DNA from 4 places in the Arthrobacter sp. 2MCAF15 genome. Region 1 is predicted to be linked to each of the others. Evidence: riboswitches for the same ligand, from Rfam matches in the RefSeq annotation. Region 1 holds a riboswitch; each other region holds the start of a gene.
What was found. A riboswitch is a leader RNA that binds a small molecule or an ion and turns the genes downstream of it on or off. The one in region 1 is predicted to bind S-adenosylmethionine.
Positions count from the first base shown of each region.

Region 2: it holds a riboswitch for S-adenosylmethionine, as region 1 does, so the genes downstream of both, AB4089_RS12100 (DUF1737 domain-containing protein) here and AB4089_RS11060 (bifunctional o-acetylhomoserine/o-acetylserine sulfhydrylase) in region 1, are expected to answer to the same signal.
Region 3: it holds a riboswitch for S-adenosylmethionine, as region 1 does, so the genes downstream of both, AB4089_RS04350 (cobalamin-independent methionine synthase II family protein) here and AB4089_RS11060 (bifunctional o-acetylhomoserine/o-acetylserine sulfhydrylase) in region 1, are expected to answer to the same signal.
Region 4: it holds a riboswitch for S-adenosylmethionine, as region 1 does, so the genes downstream of both, AB4089_RS00910 (aminotransferase class V-fold PLP-dependent enzyme) here and AB4089_RS11060 (bifunctional o-acetylhomoserine/o-acetylserine sulfhydrylase) in region 1, are expected to answer to the same signal.

Region 1 is NZ_JBFRGZ010000008.1:122,125-125,628, reverse strand. Features, by position in the region: gene metX (homoserine O-acetyltransferase MetX) at 1-444, opposite strand, end outside; SAM riboswitch class IV at 457-572, opposite strand; gene AB4089_RS11060 (bifunctional o-acetylhomoserine/o-acetylserine sulfhydrylase) at 789-2,105, opposite strand; SAM riboswitch class IV at 2,168-2,283, opposite strand; gene AB4089_RS11055 (VOC family protein) at 2,452-3,090, shown strand; gene AB4089_RS11050 (CPBP family intramembrane glutamic endopeptidase) at 3,196-3,504, opposite strand, start outside.
Region 2 is NZ_JBFRGZ010000009.1:25,920-29,423, forward strand. Features, by position in the region: gene AB4089_RS12090 (O-succinylhomoserine sulfhydrylase) at 1-623, opposite strand, end outside; gene AB4089_RS12095 (rhodanese-like domain-containing protein) at 624-1,043, opposite strand; gene AB4089_RS12100 (DUF1737 domain-containing protein) at 1,040-1,351, opposite strand; SAM riboswitch class IV at 1,387-1,501, opposite strand; gene AB4089_RS12105 (hypothetical protein) at 1,873-2,829, shown strand; gene AB4089_RS12110 (hypothetical protein) at 2,887-3,135, opposite strand.
Region 3 is NZ_JBFRGZ010000003.1:146,952-150,455, forward strand. Features, by position in the region: gene AB4089_RS04340 (adenylosuccinate synthase) at 1-794, opposite strand, end outside; gene AB4089_RS04345 (hypothetical protein) at 992-1,327, opposite strand; SAM riboswitch class I at 1,422-1,542, shown strand; gene AB4089_RS04350 (cobalamin-independent methionine synthase II family protein) at 1,555-2,808, shown strand; gene AB4089_RS04355 (uracil-DNA glycosylase) at 2,992-3,504, shown strand, end outside.
Region 4 is NZ_JBFRGZ010000001.1:205,599-209,102, reverse strand. Features, by position in the region: gene AB4089_RS00915 (glutamyl-tRNA reductase) at 1-1,217, shown strand, start outside; SAM riboswitch class IV at 1,294-1,407, shown strand; gene AB4089_RS00910 (aminotransferase class V-fold PLP-dependent enzyme) at 1,442-2,875, shown strand; gene AB4089_RS00905 (class I SAM-dependent methyltransferase) at 3,050-3,504, shown strand, end outside.

The DNA.
Region 1 (3,504 bases):
ACCGTAACAGCCGCCCAGGATGTTGACCGAAACGACGAAGTACTTCTCCGTGTCCACGGGAGCCCCGGGTCCGGCGAGCTGCTCCCACCAGCCGGGCTCCTCGCTGGCGCCGCGGGTCACGTGGGTGTCGCCGGTCAGGGCATGTTCAATGAGGACGGCGTTGGAGGCGTCCGCGTTCAGGGTCCCCCACGTCTCGAAGCCGAGGACCACATCCGGCAGCAGGATCCCGGATTCAAGCTGCAGGTCACCGATCCTGACGTACTGGACTGTGCCGTCCTGAACCGTGCCATCCTGGACCGTGCCGTCCGGCACAGGGGAAGCAGCGTGGATCGGCCTGCTTTCCGGCCTGTCTTCCGGCGTTCTATCCAAGGCCGCTGCGGCGGCAACAGGGTTCGGGGATGGCTGGGTTACGGATTCACCACTGCGGGTGACGGCAATCGTCATAATGAGGACCTATCTTCGCGCTTGCCTGCCGTCAGCTGACCGGCAGGCCAGGTCTTCACCCGGGGCACCCCGCCGCAAATGGAGGGTTGCCGGCCAGCAAGCCGGGGCTGTCACTGGCACTCATGACCTGGTACGAGTCTACGAAACGGGGTGCGGAAATGACGAAGATTGTGACTCCCGTGTGACAGCCCGGCGGTTCCCACGTCGATCAAGCCCCACATCGATCCAGGCCCACGTCGATCCAGCCCGCCGAGTTCGCCGGAAGCCTGCCCAGTCGCCGGAAGGTTACGGCGACTGCGACGGGTTCCGGCGAACTCGGGGCCGGCGGCTACCAAAGCGCCCGGTCAGGCGCCCTTGGCGGCGCGGAATCCGGCGTCGAGGTCCGCGAGGATGTCATCGATGTGTTCCAGGCCCACCGAGAGCCGCACCAGCCCGGGATTGACCCCGGCGATCTCCTGCTGCTCGGGCGAGAGCTGGCTGTGCGTGGTGGACGCCGGGTGGATCACCAGGGAGCGGACATCGCCGATGTTCGCGACATGGGAGTGCAGCTCGAGGGCATCGACGAACCGCTTGCCGGCATCCGCTCCCCCGGCGAGGTTGAAGGCGACGACGGCGCCGGTCCCCTTGGGCCCGTACTTGCGGCCACGCTCATACCAGGGGCTGGACGGCAGCCCCGCGTAGGCGACCGATTCGACGTCGTCCCTTGCCTCCAGCCACTGCGCCACCTTGGTGGCGTTGGCCACGTGCCGTTCGACGCGCAGGCTCAGCGTTTCGATGCCCTGGGCAATGAGGAAAGCGTTGAACGGGGACACGGCAGAGCCGAGGTCGCGCAGGAGCTGCACGCGGGCCTTGAGGATGTAGGAGAGGTTGGCGCCCAGTGCGCCGTCCGCACCGAGGTCCCGGGCGTAGACCAGGCCGTTGTAGGTGGGGTCCGGCGTGTTGAAGCCCGGGAACCGGGCGGGGTCCTTGCCGAAGTCGAACTTGCCGGAATCCACGATCACCCCGGCGATCGCGGCGCCGTGGCCGCCCAGGTACTTGGTGGCGGAGTGGACCACTATGTCCGCGCCCCACTCGATCGGACGGATGAGGTACGGGGTGGAGAGTGTGTTGTCGACGATCAGGGGCACGCCGGCCTCGTGGGCCACCCCGGACACGCCTTCGATGTCCAGCACGTCCTGGCGCGGGTTGGAGACCACTTCGCCAAAGAACAGCTTGGTGTTGGGCTGGACGGCGTCCCGCCAGTGGTCCAGGTTGTCCGGGTCCTCCACAAAGGTCACGGAGATGCCGAACTTCTTCAGCGTGTGGGCGAGCAGGTTGTAGGTTCCGCCGTAGAGGCTGGGGCTGGCCACCACGTGGTCCCCGGCCTCGGCGATGTTGAGGATCGCAAACGTCTCGGCGGCCTGCCCGGAGCTGAGCAGCAGGGCCGCGAGGCCGCCCTCAAGGCTGGCCACGCGCTGTTCGACGGCATCCTGGGTGGGGTTGCCGATCCGGGTGTAGATGGGCGCGAGTTCGGCGAGTGCAAAGCGGTTCGCGGCGCTTTCGGCGCTAGGGAACACGAACGACGTCGTCTGGTAGATCGGCAGGGACCGCGCGCCGGTGGCGGAGTCGGCCTCCTGGCCGGCGTGGATCTGGCGGGTTTCAAAGGACCAGGCAGTGGACATTGACGCTCCTGAGGGTACTGGGCACAGCACCGGCCAGGGCCTTTCGGCTCGTACCGGCGCAGACGCCGCGCTTGCCTTCCGGCGGGCGCCGGACGGCCGGGTCCTCACCCGGGGCACCCCACCGCGAGACGAGGGTTGCCGGCCAGCAAACCGGGGCTTTGCGCTGGCACTCATGACCTTGCTTCAGTGTAGGAATGGCGGCGGAGCGCTGGATAGCTTTGTGACGAAGATGAAGGCGCCGGTCCAGGATGCCTCTCGGGATGCAACGGCAGGTAGCACTGGACATCCCACGACGGTAAGGTGAGCCTAAGCTGAGAGGTCCATCACAAAGTGCCAAGATGAGGGCATGCGCATGGATCACGTCTCTTACGCCTGTGAACACGATGGCTTGGCAGCCACCACTGAACGTATTGCGTCTGCCCTCGGCGTCGAAGCCGTGAAGGGTGGAGTGCACCCCCGTTTCGGGACACGCAACATGATTATCCCGCTCGCGGGACACAAGTACCTGGAAGTCGTGGAGGTCCTGAACCACCCGGCGTCGGACAAGGCCCCCTTTGGCCAGGCTGTCCGGGCACGCTCCGAAGCGGGCGGCGGCTGGATGGGGTGGTGCGTCGAAGTTGACGATCTCGCCCCGTTCGAGGAGCGGCTCGGCCGCGCGGCCGTGAACGGCAACCGGAAGTTTCCGGACGGCCGTGAACTGGTCTGGAAGCAGATCGGCATCCTGGGGCTCATCGCCGACCCCCAGGTGCCCTACATGCTCAAGTGGGAGGGCGACCCGGGACTGCACCCGTCCAACGCCTACGCGAGCGAGGTCAAGATGTCCGCGCTGACCATTGCCGGTTCGGCAGCGCGCGTGACGGAATGGCTGGGCGAGCCGGTTGAAAAGCCGCTGGAAGACGTCGCAGTGAACTGGATCGCACCGCACGGCACGCCCGGCATCCTCTCGGTCACCTTCGAGACCGCCTCCGGAGCGGTCACGATCTAACGCTCCACCCGCCCCACGCTTCGGCCGCCATCCCCTAGGTGCCAACGATGTCACCCAGGAGATGGCGGCCGAGATTATTTAACGCCCGTCGTCCAGAACAACCCCTCAGCCCAGGCCCACGGCCTTGCCGAACAGGCTGAACCCCACGAACGCAACGGTGTCCAGGATGGCGTGCGCGATCACGAGCGGCATCACCCGTTTGGTCCGGATGTAGAACAACGCGAAGATGACGCCCATTATTGCGTTGCCGATGAACGGCCCGAACCCCTGGTACAGGTGGTAGCTGCCGCGGAGCAGGGCACTGGCGATGACTGCCGCCGGCACGCTCCAGCCCAGTTTCCCGAGCCGGTCCAGCAGATACGCCACCACAATGACTTCCTCGACCACCGCGTGCCGGATCGCGGACAGGACCAG
Region 2 (3,504 bases), on a different contig from region 1:
TAGACGATCACGTCAGCGCCGAGGTCCCCGCAACGCTGCAGCAGCGGTGTGGCGAAGACGTTGTCGACCACCACCGTGGCGCCCGCCGCGTGCGCCAGCTGGCTCACGGCGGCGATGTCTACGAGTTCCTGCATGGGGTTCGACGGCGACTCGAAGAACACCGCCGTAGTCGGCTCTGACAGAGCAGATTCCCACTGCTCCAGGTCCGGGCCGTCCACGAAGACCGTCTCGACACCCCAGCGCGGCAGGATCTCGTTGAGGATCACAAAGCACGAGCCGAACAGCGAGCGGGCGGCGACCACGCGGTCGCCGGCCGCCAACAGCGCACCGAGAGCGGTGAAGACGGCGGACATGCCGGACGCCGTCGCAAAACATGCCTCCGTTCCCTCGAGCAGCCGGAGCCGCTCCTGGAAGGTGGCGACGGACGGGTTGCCGTAGCGGGAGTAGACGAATCGCTCGTCCTCGCCGGTGAAGGCGCGCTCGGCGGCGGCGGCGGACTCGTAGACGAACCCCGAGTTGAGGAAGATCGGCTCGGTGGTTTCCTGGAATCCGGTGCGGTCAAGGCCGCCGCGGACAGCCTGCGTGTCGGCGGCCCAGCTGGCGGCGTCGGGGTTGAAAGTCACTTAAATCTTTCCAAGGTTGGTGGGCAGGCCGCGGTTCTTCCAGCCGTTGACGGTGCGTTCGCCAAAGCGGTCGGTCTCGCCTTCGAAGCCCTCAAGAACGTTGTACGCGGTGTAGCCGGCGGCCGTCGCGGCCGTCGCGGCGGCGATCGACCGGGCGCCGGAGCGGCACAGGAACACCAGTTCGACGCCGGTGTCCTCCGGTGCCTGCCGCCTCAGCTGCTCCACGAAGAGCGGGTTCGGGGCGCCCCCGGCGACATTCCACTGGATGAAGAGCGGATCGTTCGGCTTTTCGCCTGCGGACGCAGTGTCCGGGATGCCGATGTGGGCCCATTCGTCCTCGGTCCGGACATCCACCAGAATGGCTCCGGCCTCCAGCTTCGCCCACGCCTCCTGCGGGCTGAGGTCTCCGGCGTAGCTCACGCGTGGCCCTCGAATGCTTCATCGGCGCCAAACTCGTCGGCGTCGAGCTCATCGACTGCATTGGCCACGGCGGCGTCCGCGCTCGCAATCGCGGCCGGCAGGACCACCGCCTGCGCCACGATCACGGTGCTGCCGTTGAAGCTGGCGGCCGGGCTTCCGTGCAGCACATAGCCCTCGGCCAGGGCTGCCGACACCCGCTCGCAGAAGGCGCGGTCATCGGCCCCCGTGAAGAGGCGGTAGGCGAGCTTTTCCTCGCCGGCGCTGGGGGCGCTGGGGGCTGCATTGGGGGCAGCGGTAGTACTGGGTATGGCAGGGGTGGACGTGTCGGGCACGACGGATCTCCTCTTCACGCTTGCAGCTCGAATGGTCGATATGCCGAGTATTCACCTGAGGCACCCCGCCGCGAAAGGGAGGGTTGCCGACCGGCCAGTCAGGGCTTGGCGCCGGTTCTCATTACTCCCCAAAAACGTAACACCTGCGACGCCGGCCCGCACCGCCGCCGTCGTCATGTTCCGTAACCGGACCCTGACCACGGGGAAGCGCCGGCCGGCTCCGGCTGGTGGATCAAATGGGGCACTCCGGACCACCCGGACAAGTAGTAGCGGGCTCCAGTTTCGGGTACCGCCCACTCGTGCTGGCCGGGACCATTCGCCGTCTACTAGGAGGACAGGTCTGACGCGTCGGCCGGAGCAGCTGATTCGCCCAGTCCGTGAATCAAGCCGTCCCCCAATCGAACCGTCTTTCTACTCATAAGTTGTCAGCAAATCGGTGGCTGGAACCGCCGGAGCCGCAGCCGCGGCCCTGCCGGGGACGCCGGAATGGAGCGATCGTGGGCCCGCGAATACTGGTTACCGGGATAGCAAGCGCTGCCGGCCGGACCGTCGCGGCCCAGCTCGAAGCCCGCGGCCTTCCGTATCTGGGCTCCGACGCCCGTGCCGACACCCGCCAGGACGGAGACGTTCCCGCCACCGCGGCGGTGAGGCTCCTGCCGGCGACGGACCCGGACATGATCCTGGACCTGCGCCGGCTGGTTGACCGGGAAGCCATCAACCTCATCATTCCGACGCTCACCGTGGAGCTTCCGGTCCTGGCCGCGGCCCGTGGCGGATTCGCCCAGGACGTGCGGATCATCGTGGGCGACCCTGCGGCGGTGGCCCTGGCCAATGATCAACTGTTCACCACCTGGGCGCTGCAGGCAGCCGGCATTCCGGTGCCCCGGTTCGGGGTCCCGGGCGACCTCGCCGCCGCGCCGGCATCGCTCGCCGGCCTCAGCGGCCCCGTGGTCATCAAGCCGAGGGTCTTCAAAGGCTCCCACGGTGTCCACGTGCTGGCCGGAACCGCCACCGTGAGCTGGAGGAACATGCCGGCCGGGCAAATTGTCCAGGAGTTCATCCCGGGCGCCGACTACGTGTGCCTGGTGTTCGGCACTCCGGCGCGCAACGCGATGGCGCCTGTGGCCGTGGTTCTCGAGAAGACGAAAACTCCGTATGGACGAGCCGGCAGCGACGAGGTCAGCCGCAGGGTACCGGCGGGCCAGGCCGGGGACGTGCGGAAGCTGGGGCTGGCCGCCGTCCGAACCCTCGGGCTGACCGGGCCCGCGCAGGTCCAGATCCGGCGCCGCGCGGACGGCACCCCCGTGGTCCTGGGCGTGTGCGCGACCCTCGGGGAGAACAGCACCTGGGCCCCGGAAATGCTCGACGCCGTGTTGGCAACCTTCATGCTCCCGGCGTTCAATCCGGCCTCTTTCCGGCGGTGCCCGGCTGTTCCCGCGGACGCACTGGGCTGAGGCGCCGGCACCGGCCGGCCCGGACGCAGTGTGCGCGCCCCGTCGCCGATTCTCCGGTCAGTGCGTGATGAGGTCGGAACCGTGCCGGGCCCCGTGGGTGCTCCTGCGCAGGCTGCTGCGGGCGCTCTTGAATAACCCGATCAGCCCGACGGTCAGGGCGGTCGCCAGGAAGAGGATGAGCCGCACGGCGCCGGCCAGGAGCATGAGCAGCACCAATCCGGTGGTGAAGGGCAAACACAAGATGAAAACGACGATGAGGGTTGCCAGATAGCCGAATGCGAAGCCAACGAGGGTTGCCTGATCCATTGGACTGCCGTTCGTTGCGAGAGGGCGATTCCCTGAATGCTGCCGATGACTGTCCGCAGCTGTGCGGCACGTGGTCAGGGGCCACTTCCGCAGTACATACACCTCTGGACATACACCTCTGGGCCAGGCCGAACCCCGCGCCGAAGCGCTTTACGGGACCAGCTCAGCCGGGTTAATGACCGTCTGCCCTACGGACAGGACGGTGAGGGCTCGCGCGCCCCAATGTACGGTTCGCGTCTAAGCCGGGTCTCCTGCAGGCGTTGCTCCCGCGCGGACTGTTCCTGGCTCAAGCTCATGGATGGATCGTCCCACTTGCCCCCTGTACCGGACAGGGTCTTCAGGCCTTGCTGCGGCGCCCGTATCTGACCC
Region 3 (3,504 bases), on a different contig from region 1:
ATGATGCCGATGGAGCGGGAGATCCGGGTAGGGCCGATGCCCGAGCCCACGGAGGCGCCGCCGGCGGTCGGGTTCGAGGACGTCACGAAGGGGTAGGTGCCGTGGTCGACGTCCAGGAAGGTGGCCTGGCCGCCCTCCATGAGGACCACCTTGCCCTCGTCCAGGGCGGTGTTCAGCACGTAGGTGCTGTCGATGACCAGCGGGCGCAGACGCTCGGCGAAGGACAGGAAGTACTCCACGATCTCGTCCACCTCGATGTCGCGGCGGTTGTAGACCTTGACCAGCAGCTCGTTCTTTTGGCGCAGCGAGCCCTCCACCTTCTGGCGCAGGATCGAGGCGTCGAAGACGTCCTGGACGCGGATGCCCAGGCGGGCCACCTTGTCCATGTAGGCCGGGCCGATGCCGCGTCCGGTGGTGCCGATGGCGCGGCTGCCGAGGAACCGCTCGGTGACCTTGTCCAGGACCTGGTGGTAGGGCGCCACAAGGTGAGCGTTGGCGGAGACGCGCAGCTTGGAGGTGTCCGCGCCGCGGGCTTCCAGTCCGTCGATCTCCTGGAACAGGGCTTCCAGGTTCACCACGCAGCCGTTGCCGATGATCGGAATCGCGTTCGGGCTCAGGATGCCGGCCGGAAGGAGCTTGAGCTCATACTTCTCACCGCCTACGACGACGGTGTGCCCGGCGTTGTTGCCGCCGTTGGGCTTGACGACGTAGTCAACGCGGCCACCAAGCAGGTCAGTGGCCTTACCTTTGCCTTCGTCGCCCCATTGGGCTCCGACGATCACGATTGCTGGCATGGGATCCTCCCCCATTCGTTCGGGCCGAGCTCTGGTTGATGCACCAGGTGATCACCGCAGCTCAGCGCCGTTCATGAGAATGCCCCGAATCTACCGCTGTGCTCTTTACCAACGCCAGAGTTCCGGGGCTCTTACCACCCAAGTTTAGCCGAAATCGGTGGCCCGTATCGTTTTGGGTCCTTGTGTGGACGCGGCGGCTAGCCCGCGGTGAACGCCAAGGCGGCTTCCGCGAGCGATGGCCACGCCCCCGCCGACGCCGCCGGCACTTCCACCCAGTCCTTGAAGGGCCGGCCCATGCCAGAGGGATCGAAGAGCCGCGCGCCCGGGAGTTCGAGGGCGCCGGTGTGATACGGCGAATCCCTGCCCAGCTTGAAGGCCATCGCGTCTCCGTTGAGGCAGGCCATGGCCTTCTTGTTGACCATCAGGGCCCGGGCGCCAAAGGTCTGGCCCAGGGCTACTCCCGCGCCGGCCAGGTCTGCGGCCACGCCTTCGAAGGCGTCGACGGCGGCAGCGGAGGATTCGTTCTTCTTCATAGCTGCATCATCCACCCAGGTCGCGGCCGACACATAGAGGGCATGACTTGCGGGCGCCACTTGCAAGAGCAGCCGGTGTGGAATTGAGTGGGAGTAACCATCCCGAGCGGCCGAGGGACCTGGACCGTTGACGCCGCAGCAACCCTGCCGGACACGGCCCGCTTCGCCGCGGCAGCCGTGGCCGGCAACGGTGCTACCGCCAGGACCGATGGAAAGGAAAGAGCGCAATGTCCCAGAACGCCATCTCCCCGAGAACCGTTACCCGGAGCGCTGTTACCCCGAACGCCGACCGCATCCGCGTCACCCATGCCGGTTCGTTGCCCCGCACCACCGAGCTGATCGCGGCGAACGAGGCCAAGGAGACCGACGGCATCTCGCCCGAATTCCTGGACCTGCTCGAAACCTCGGTGGTGGATGTCGTCCAGCGCCAGAAGGATCTGGGGATCGACATCCCCAACGACGGCGAGTACGGGCATACGATGTCCAGCTCCGTGGACTACGGCGCCTGGTGGAACTACTCGTTCTCCCGGCTCGGCGGCCTGCAACCGACCGACGTGGACCGCTGGGCCGACGCCAAGGTGCACCGTTCCTCACCGGGCCACATCGTCCTGACGTCCTTCCCCGACCGCCGGGACCGGCAGAAGTTCGATGAAGCCTACAACGACCCCTCCTCCGGGATCCTGGCCCACCGCAAGGCCGTCACCCAGCCGAAGATCGCGGGACCGCTGACGTACACGGGCCAGGCGCTCGTGGCCTCGGACATCGCCAACCTGAAGACCGGCCTGGCCGCGGCTGGCCTCGCCGAGGGGTTCGTCGCCTCCCTCTCCCCCGGGTCGTGCGCCCGCGTGGCCAACGAGTACTACCGGAGCGACGAGGAACTCCTCTACGCCTGCGCCGACGCCATGCGGGAGGAGTACAGGGCCATCATCGACGCCGGCCTGACGGTCCAGCTCGACGACCCGTCCCTGGCCGAGAGCTGGGACCAGATCAACCCCGAGCCGAGCCTGGCGGACTACCTGAAGTTCATCCAGCTCCGGGTCGAGGCAACGAACTGGGCCCTGCGCGACCTCCCGCAGGAGCAGATCCGGCTGCATGTCTGCTGGGGCTCCTGGCACGGTCCCCACACCACCGACATCCCGTTCGCGGACATCGTCGGCTCGGTCCTGCAGATCAATGCCGGCAGCTACTCCTTCGAGGCCGCCAACGTCCGGCACGAGCACGAGTGGCGGGTCTGGGAAGACACGACGCTTCCCGAGGGGAAGGCAATCGTCCCCGGCGTCGTTTCGCACGCCACCAACGTCGTGGAACACCCGGACCTCGTGGCCGACCGGATCGTGCGGTTCGCGGACCTCGTGGGGCGGGAAAATGTGATTGCCTCCACAGATTGCGGGCTGGGCGGCCGGGTGCACCCGCAAATCGCCTACGCCAAGCTGGAGGCCCTAGGGGAAGGGGCCCGCCGCGCCACCAAGCGGCTCTGGTAGCAGCACCGGACGGCAGGCCGGACCCGGCGCTGCATTTCGCGGGGCTTGATAGACTGATAAGGATCGACCAGGAATCGGTCCACACCACATTTTCAAACCACACCGTTGCTCAGCATGCCCTTAATCAGGCGTCTCCGCGGTGGTGTGGCAGCTTTGCCAATCCCGCAGGAGACCCAGCACCATATGACAGCCCTGGCCACCGAAAATTTCCGCGAAGAGCTTCTGAGCCGCCGGTACGAACCTAGCGTCGCCCCCGTCAACGAGCTCCTTGACGTCCTCCAGGCAACCAAAGCTGGCACCGCTGTCCCCTACGTGGACCCCATGCACGATGTCGAAGAGTGCCGCATCATCAGCTTGTACTCGAACATCGGCACCGCGGATGCGTCAGGCTTCATCACCGCCGGCGATGACGAGGCGGCCACCCGCATGCTCGGCATCCAGTGGAAGCTGGGCCTGCGCCCCGAATTCGTCATGCCGTGGAACGTCCACCCGTGGCACGTCCCGGGCGAGCCCAACGGCAAGTTCACGCCGGACCAGATTTCCGCGGGCCTCAAGCCGCTGCTGAAGTTCCTGGCCCTCGTGCCACGCGCCTCCGTGATCGTCGCTCACGGCACCGAGGCCAACCGCCTGGCCAACCTGCTGCTCAAGACCGAAGTGCCCATGATCTGGCGCCGCGGCCTGAAGACCTACAAGGTC
Region 4 (3,504 bases), on a different contig from region 1:
TCGCCGGCAGTTCCGCCGTGTCCGGGGCCGTCGTCTTGTCCACCTGCAGCCGCTTCGAGATTTACTGCGAGGTGGCGTCCGGGGACCTTGTAGCTGCCGCCTGTTCCGAGGCCCTGGGTACGGTCCGCCTCTGCGCGAGCCTGCCCGCGGCGCGGCTTGCGTGCCTGTTCGAGCACTTCACCGGGGCGTCGGCGGCGGAACATCTCTTCGCCGTTGCAGCCGGCCTGGATTCCGTCGTGGTGGGCGAGCGCCAAGTCGCGGGCCAGGTCCGGCGCGCCCTGGCTGAAGCACAGGCTGCGGGTACTGCGGGCGGGCTTCTGGTCCGGCTTTTTCAGGAGGCGTCCCGCACCGGCAGGGCTGTGGGGGCCCGGGCCGCGCTCGGCAGCGCCAGCAGGTCCATAGCATCTGTGGCCCTTGATTTGGCCACCGCCGGAGGAGCACAGCCGTCCCTGGCAGATGCGTCCGTGGTCCTCTTTGGCACCGGCTCCTACGCCGCGTGCGTGGCGGAGATTCTCAGGAGCAAACGATGCCCCACCATTTCCGTCTTCTCCCAATCCGGCCGGGCGGAGGCGTTTGTGGCAAGCCGGGGTGGCACGCCGCTGACGGACCGGGAGCTGCCCGCCGCCGTTGCGCGGGCAGAAATCATCATCGGCTGCAGCGGCACGGAGAAGCGCATCCGGGCAGCCCAACTGGCGGATTGGCGGGATGGCACCGCCCATCCCCTCACCGTCATCGACCTCGCTCCCAGCCATGACTTCGACCCCGGCGTGGCGGATCTGCCGGGCGTTGAGCTGATCACCCTGGACTCTGTTGGATCCGCCGCTCCCCCGGCGGACGCCGAGGCGCTCCGCCTCGCCCGCGCCATGGTCCGGCAGGCGGCGCACCGCTTCGAAAAGCGAGAGGAACTGCGTGCAGCCGACGCCGCAATCGTGGCCCTGCGCCGGCACGTCCACCAGGTCCTCGAAGCTGAAATGGAGCGCGCCCTGCGGCAACACGGCAGCGCCGCCCAGGCTGAGGATGTGAACCTGGCGATGCGCCGAATGGTCCGCCGGCTGCTTCACCTTCCAACAGTCCGCGCGCGGGAACTGGCCGCGGACGGCCGGCAGCACGACTACGCGGCCGCACTGGAGGCCCTGTTCGGCCTAAGTGTCCAGCCCGCCGGCGCCCGCACCTTGCCTCCCCTGGCGCGTGTGGCGGCGGATCCGCGTGCTTCGTAGCCCTGGTCCGTAATAATCCGCTTCACAATCGCCGGCGCCTTTTCCCCGGCTGCACTGATGTCCTACGCTCGATGCAGGTCACGAGTGCCAGCGCTAAACCCCGGTTTGCTGGCCGGCAACCCTCCTTTCGCGGTGGGGTGCCCCGGGTGACGACCTGGCCGGTCCGGAACGGACCCGGCAAGCGCGGATTCCCACCATGTGGGGTCCTGGTCGAGTGAGGTCCCATGACAACTGCCATTTTCCCCGCAGCCCCCGAATTCCACGCCGGCTCAGACGCTGCGCGCCCTGACGGACGGCGTGCCGTCGCGGCCCGGCCGCTGGCCGCCGTCACCGGGGCCGAAATCCAGGCCCCGCTGATCACAGGCGGCTACGCCCGCTACGCCAACCTCGACTACGGCGCCTCCGCACCGGCCCTGTCCGTCGTCTCGGCCTACCTGAACGAAATCCTGCCGTACTACGCGAGTGTGCACCGCGGCGCCGGCTACGCATCGCAGATCAGCACCTCCGTCTACGAGAACGCCCGGGACATTGTGCGGGACTTCGTCGGCGGCCGTGCGGACGATTCCGTGATCTTCACGCGCAACACCACCGATTCACTGAACCTGCTGGCCGGCTGCCTGCCGCTGCGCGACGGCCGCCCCGCCGGCGAGGTCCTCTATCTCGACATCGAGCACCACGCCAACCTCCTGCCCTGGCAGAACGTCCCGCACCGCAGCGTCGTGGCCGCTCCCACCCTCGCAGCCACAGTGGACCGCCTCCGGGACGAACTCGCCCGTGGCGGCGTCAGCCTGCTCGCCGTCACCGGCGCCTCGAATGTCACCGGGGAGATCCTGCCAATCCGGACCCTCGCCGCACTGGCGCACGAGTACGGCGCCAGAATCGTCGTCGACGCCGCGCAGCTGGCCCCGCACCGGCGGATCGACATCGCAACGGACGACGTCGACTACCTCGCCTTCTCGGGGCACAAGCTGTACGCCCCGTTCGGCGCCGGCGTGCTGGTGGGACGGACGGACTGGCTCGACGCCGGCACCCCGCACCTGGCCGGCGGCGGCGCCGTCCGTGACGCCCGGCTCGACTCCGTCAGCTGGACCACCGGACCGGCCCGGCACGAGGGCGGCTCGCCGAACGTCCTGGGTGCCGCCGCCCTGGCCCGCGCCACCCAGGTCATCGCGGCACTGGACCCGGAGCAGTGGCAGGCCCACGAGGACGCCATCCGGTCCTTCCTGGTCGAGGGTCTCGAAGACATCGAAGGCGTGACCGTGCACCGGATCTTTGCCGATTCCGAAGCGGGCGATCAGACCGGCACCATCGGCGTCGTGAACTTCTCGGTCGAAGGCTACGACGCCGGGCTGGTGGCCGCCTACCTGTCGGCCGAACACGGCATTGGCCTGCGCGACGGCCGCTTCTGCGCCCACCCGCTGCTCAAGCGGCTCGGCCTGCCCGCCGGCTCCCTGCGCGCGAGCTTCGGCCTCGGCTCACGGCTGGAGGATGCCGAGCGCCTGCTGGCCGGCCTGCAGCAACTGCGGCAAACCGGACTCGGCTGGGACTACGTGGTGGATGCCGGCCGCTGGGTACCGGCCCACGACACCCGCACCTACCCGCACTGGGCGCCGAACACCCCCGGCACCGCCGGTGCCGCCCCCTGCAACCTGGACTAGCCGCGTCGAGCTGGGCGTGTGGACCAGCAGGACGGCGGAATCAGGGCCCGGCGCGGGTACGGTAAATTCGAAAGGTATCCGAATCAACAAGCAGGACCTTTCCGAAGGAGATCGCACGTGCCACGCGGCGAACCCAAGCTGCCCAGCGCATCGAAACTGCACAGCGGACCGAAACTGCACAGCGCATCAAAGCTGCACACCGGTCCCAAACTGCGCGGTGAACGGCGCCAGGAACTCGGCCAGAGCTTCCAGGACGGCGGGGAGCACTATGAGCGTGTCCGCCCCGGTTATCCGCAGGATTCGGCCAACTGGCTGATCCCGGCGGGAGCCAGGGACGCGGCAGACATTGGCGCCGGCACGGGCAAGTTCACCGCGCTGCTTGTCGCCCGGGGACTGCGCACGGTTGCCGTTGACCCCTCCGCCGACATGCTCGGGCAGCTGCGCCGGACCCTGCCGGCTGTCACCGCCGTCGAAGGCCGCGCCGAAGACACCGGACTTGAACCGGAGTCCTTCGACGTGGTCACGGTTGCCCAGGCGTGGCACTGGTGCGACCCCCGTCTGGCCAGTACCGAGATCGCCCGGATCCTGCGGCCGCACGGCGTCCTTGGCCTGGTCTGGAACCAGCTCGA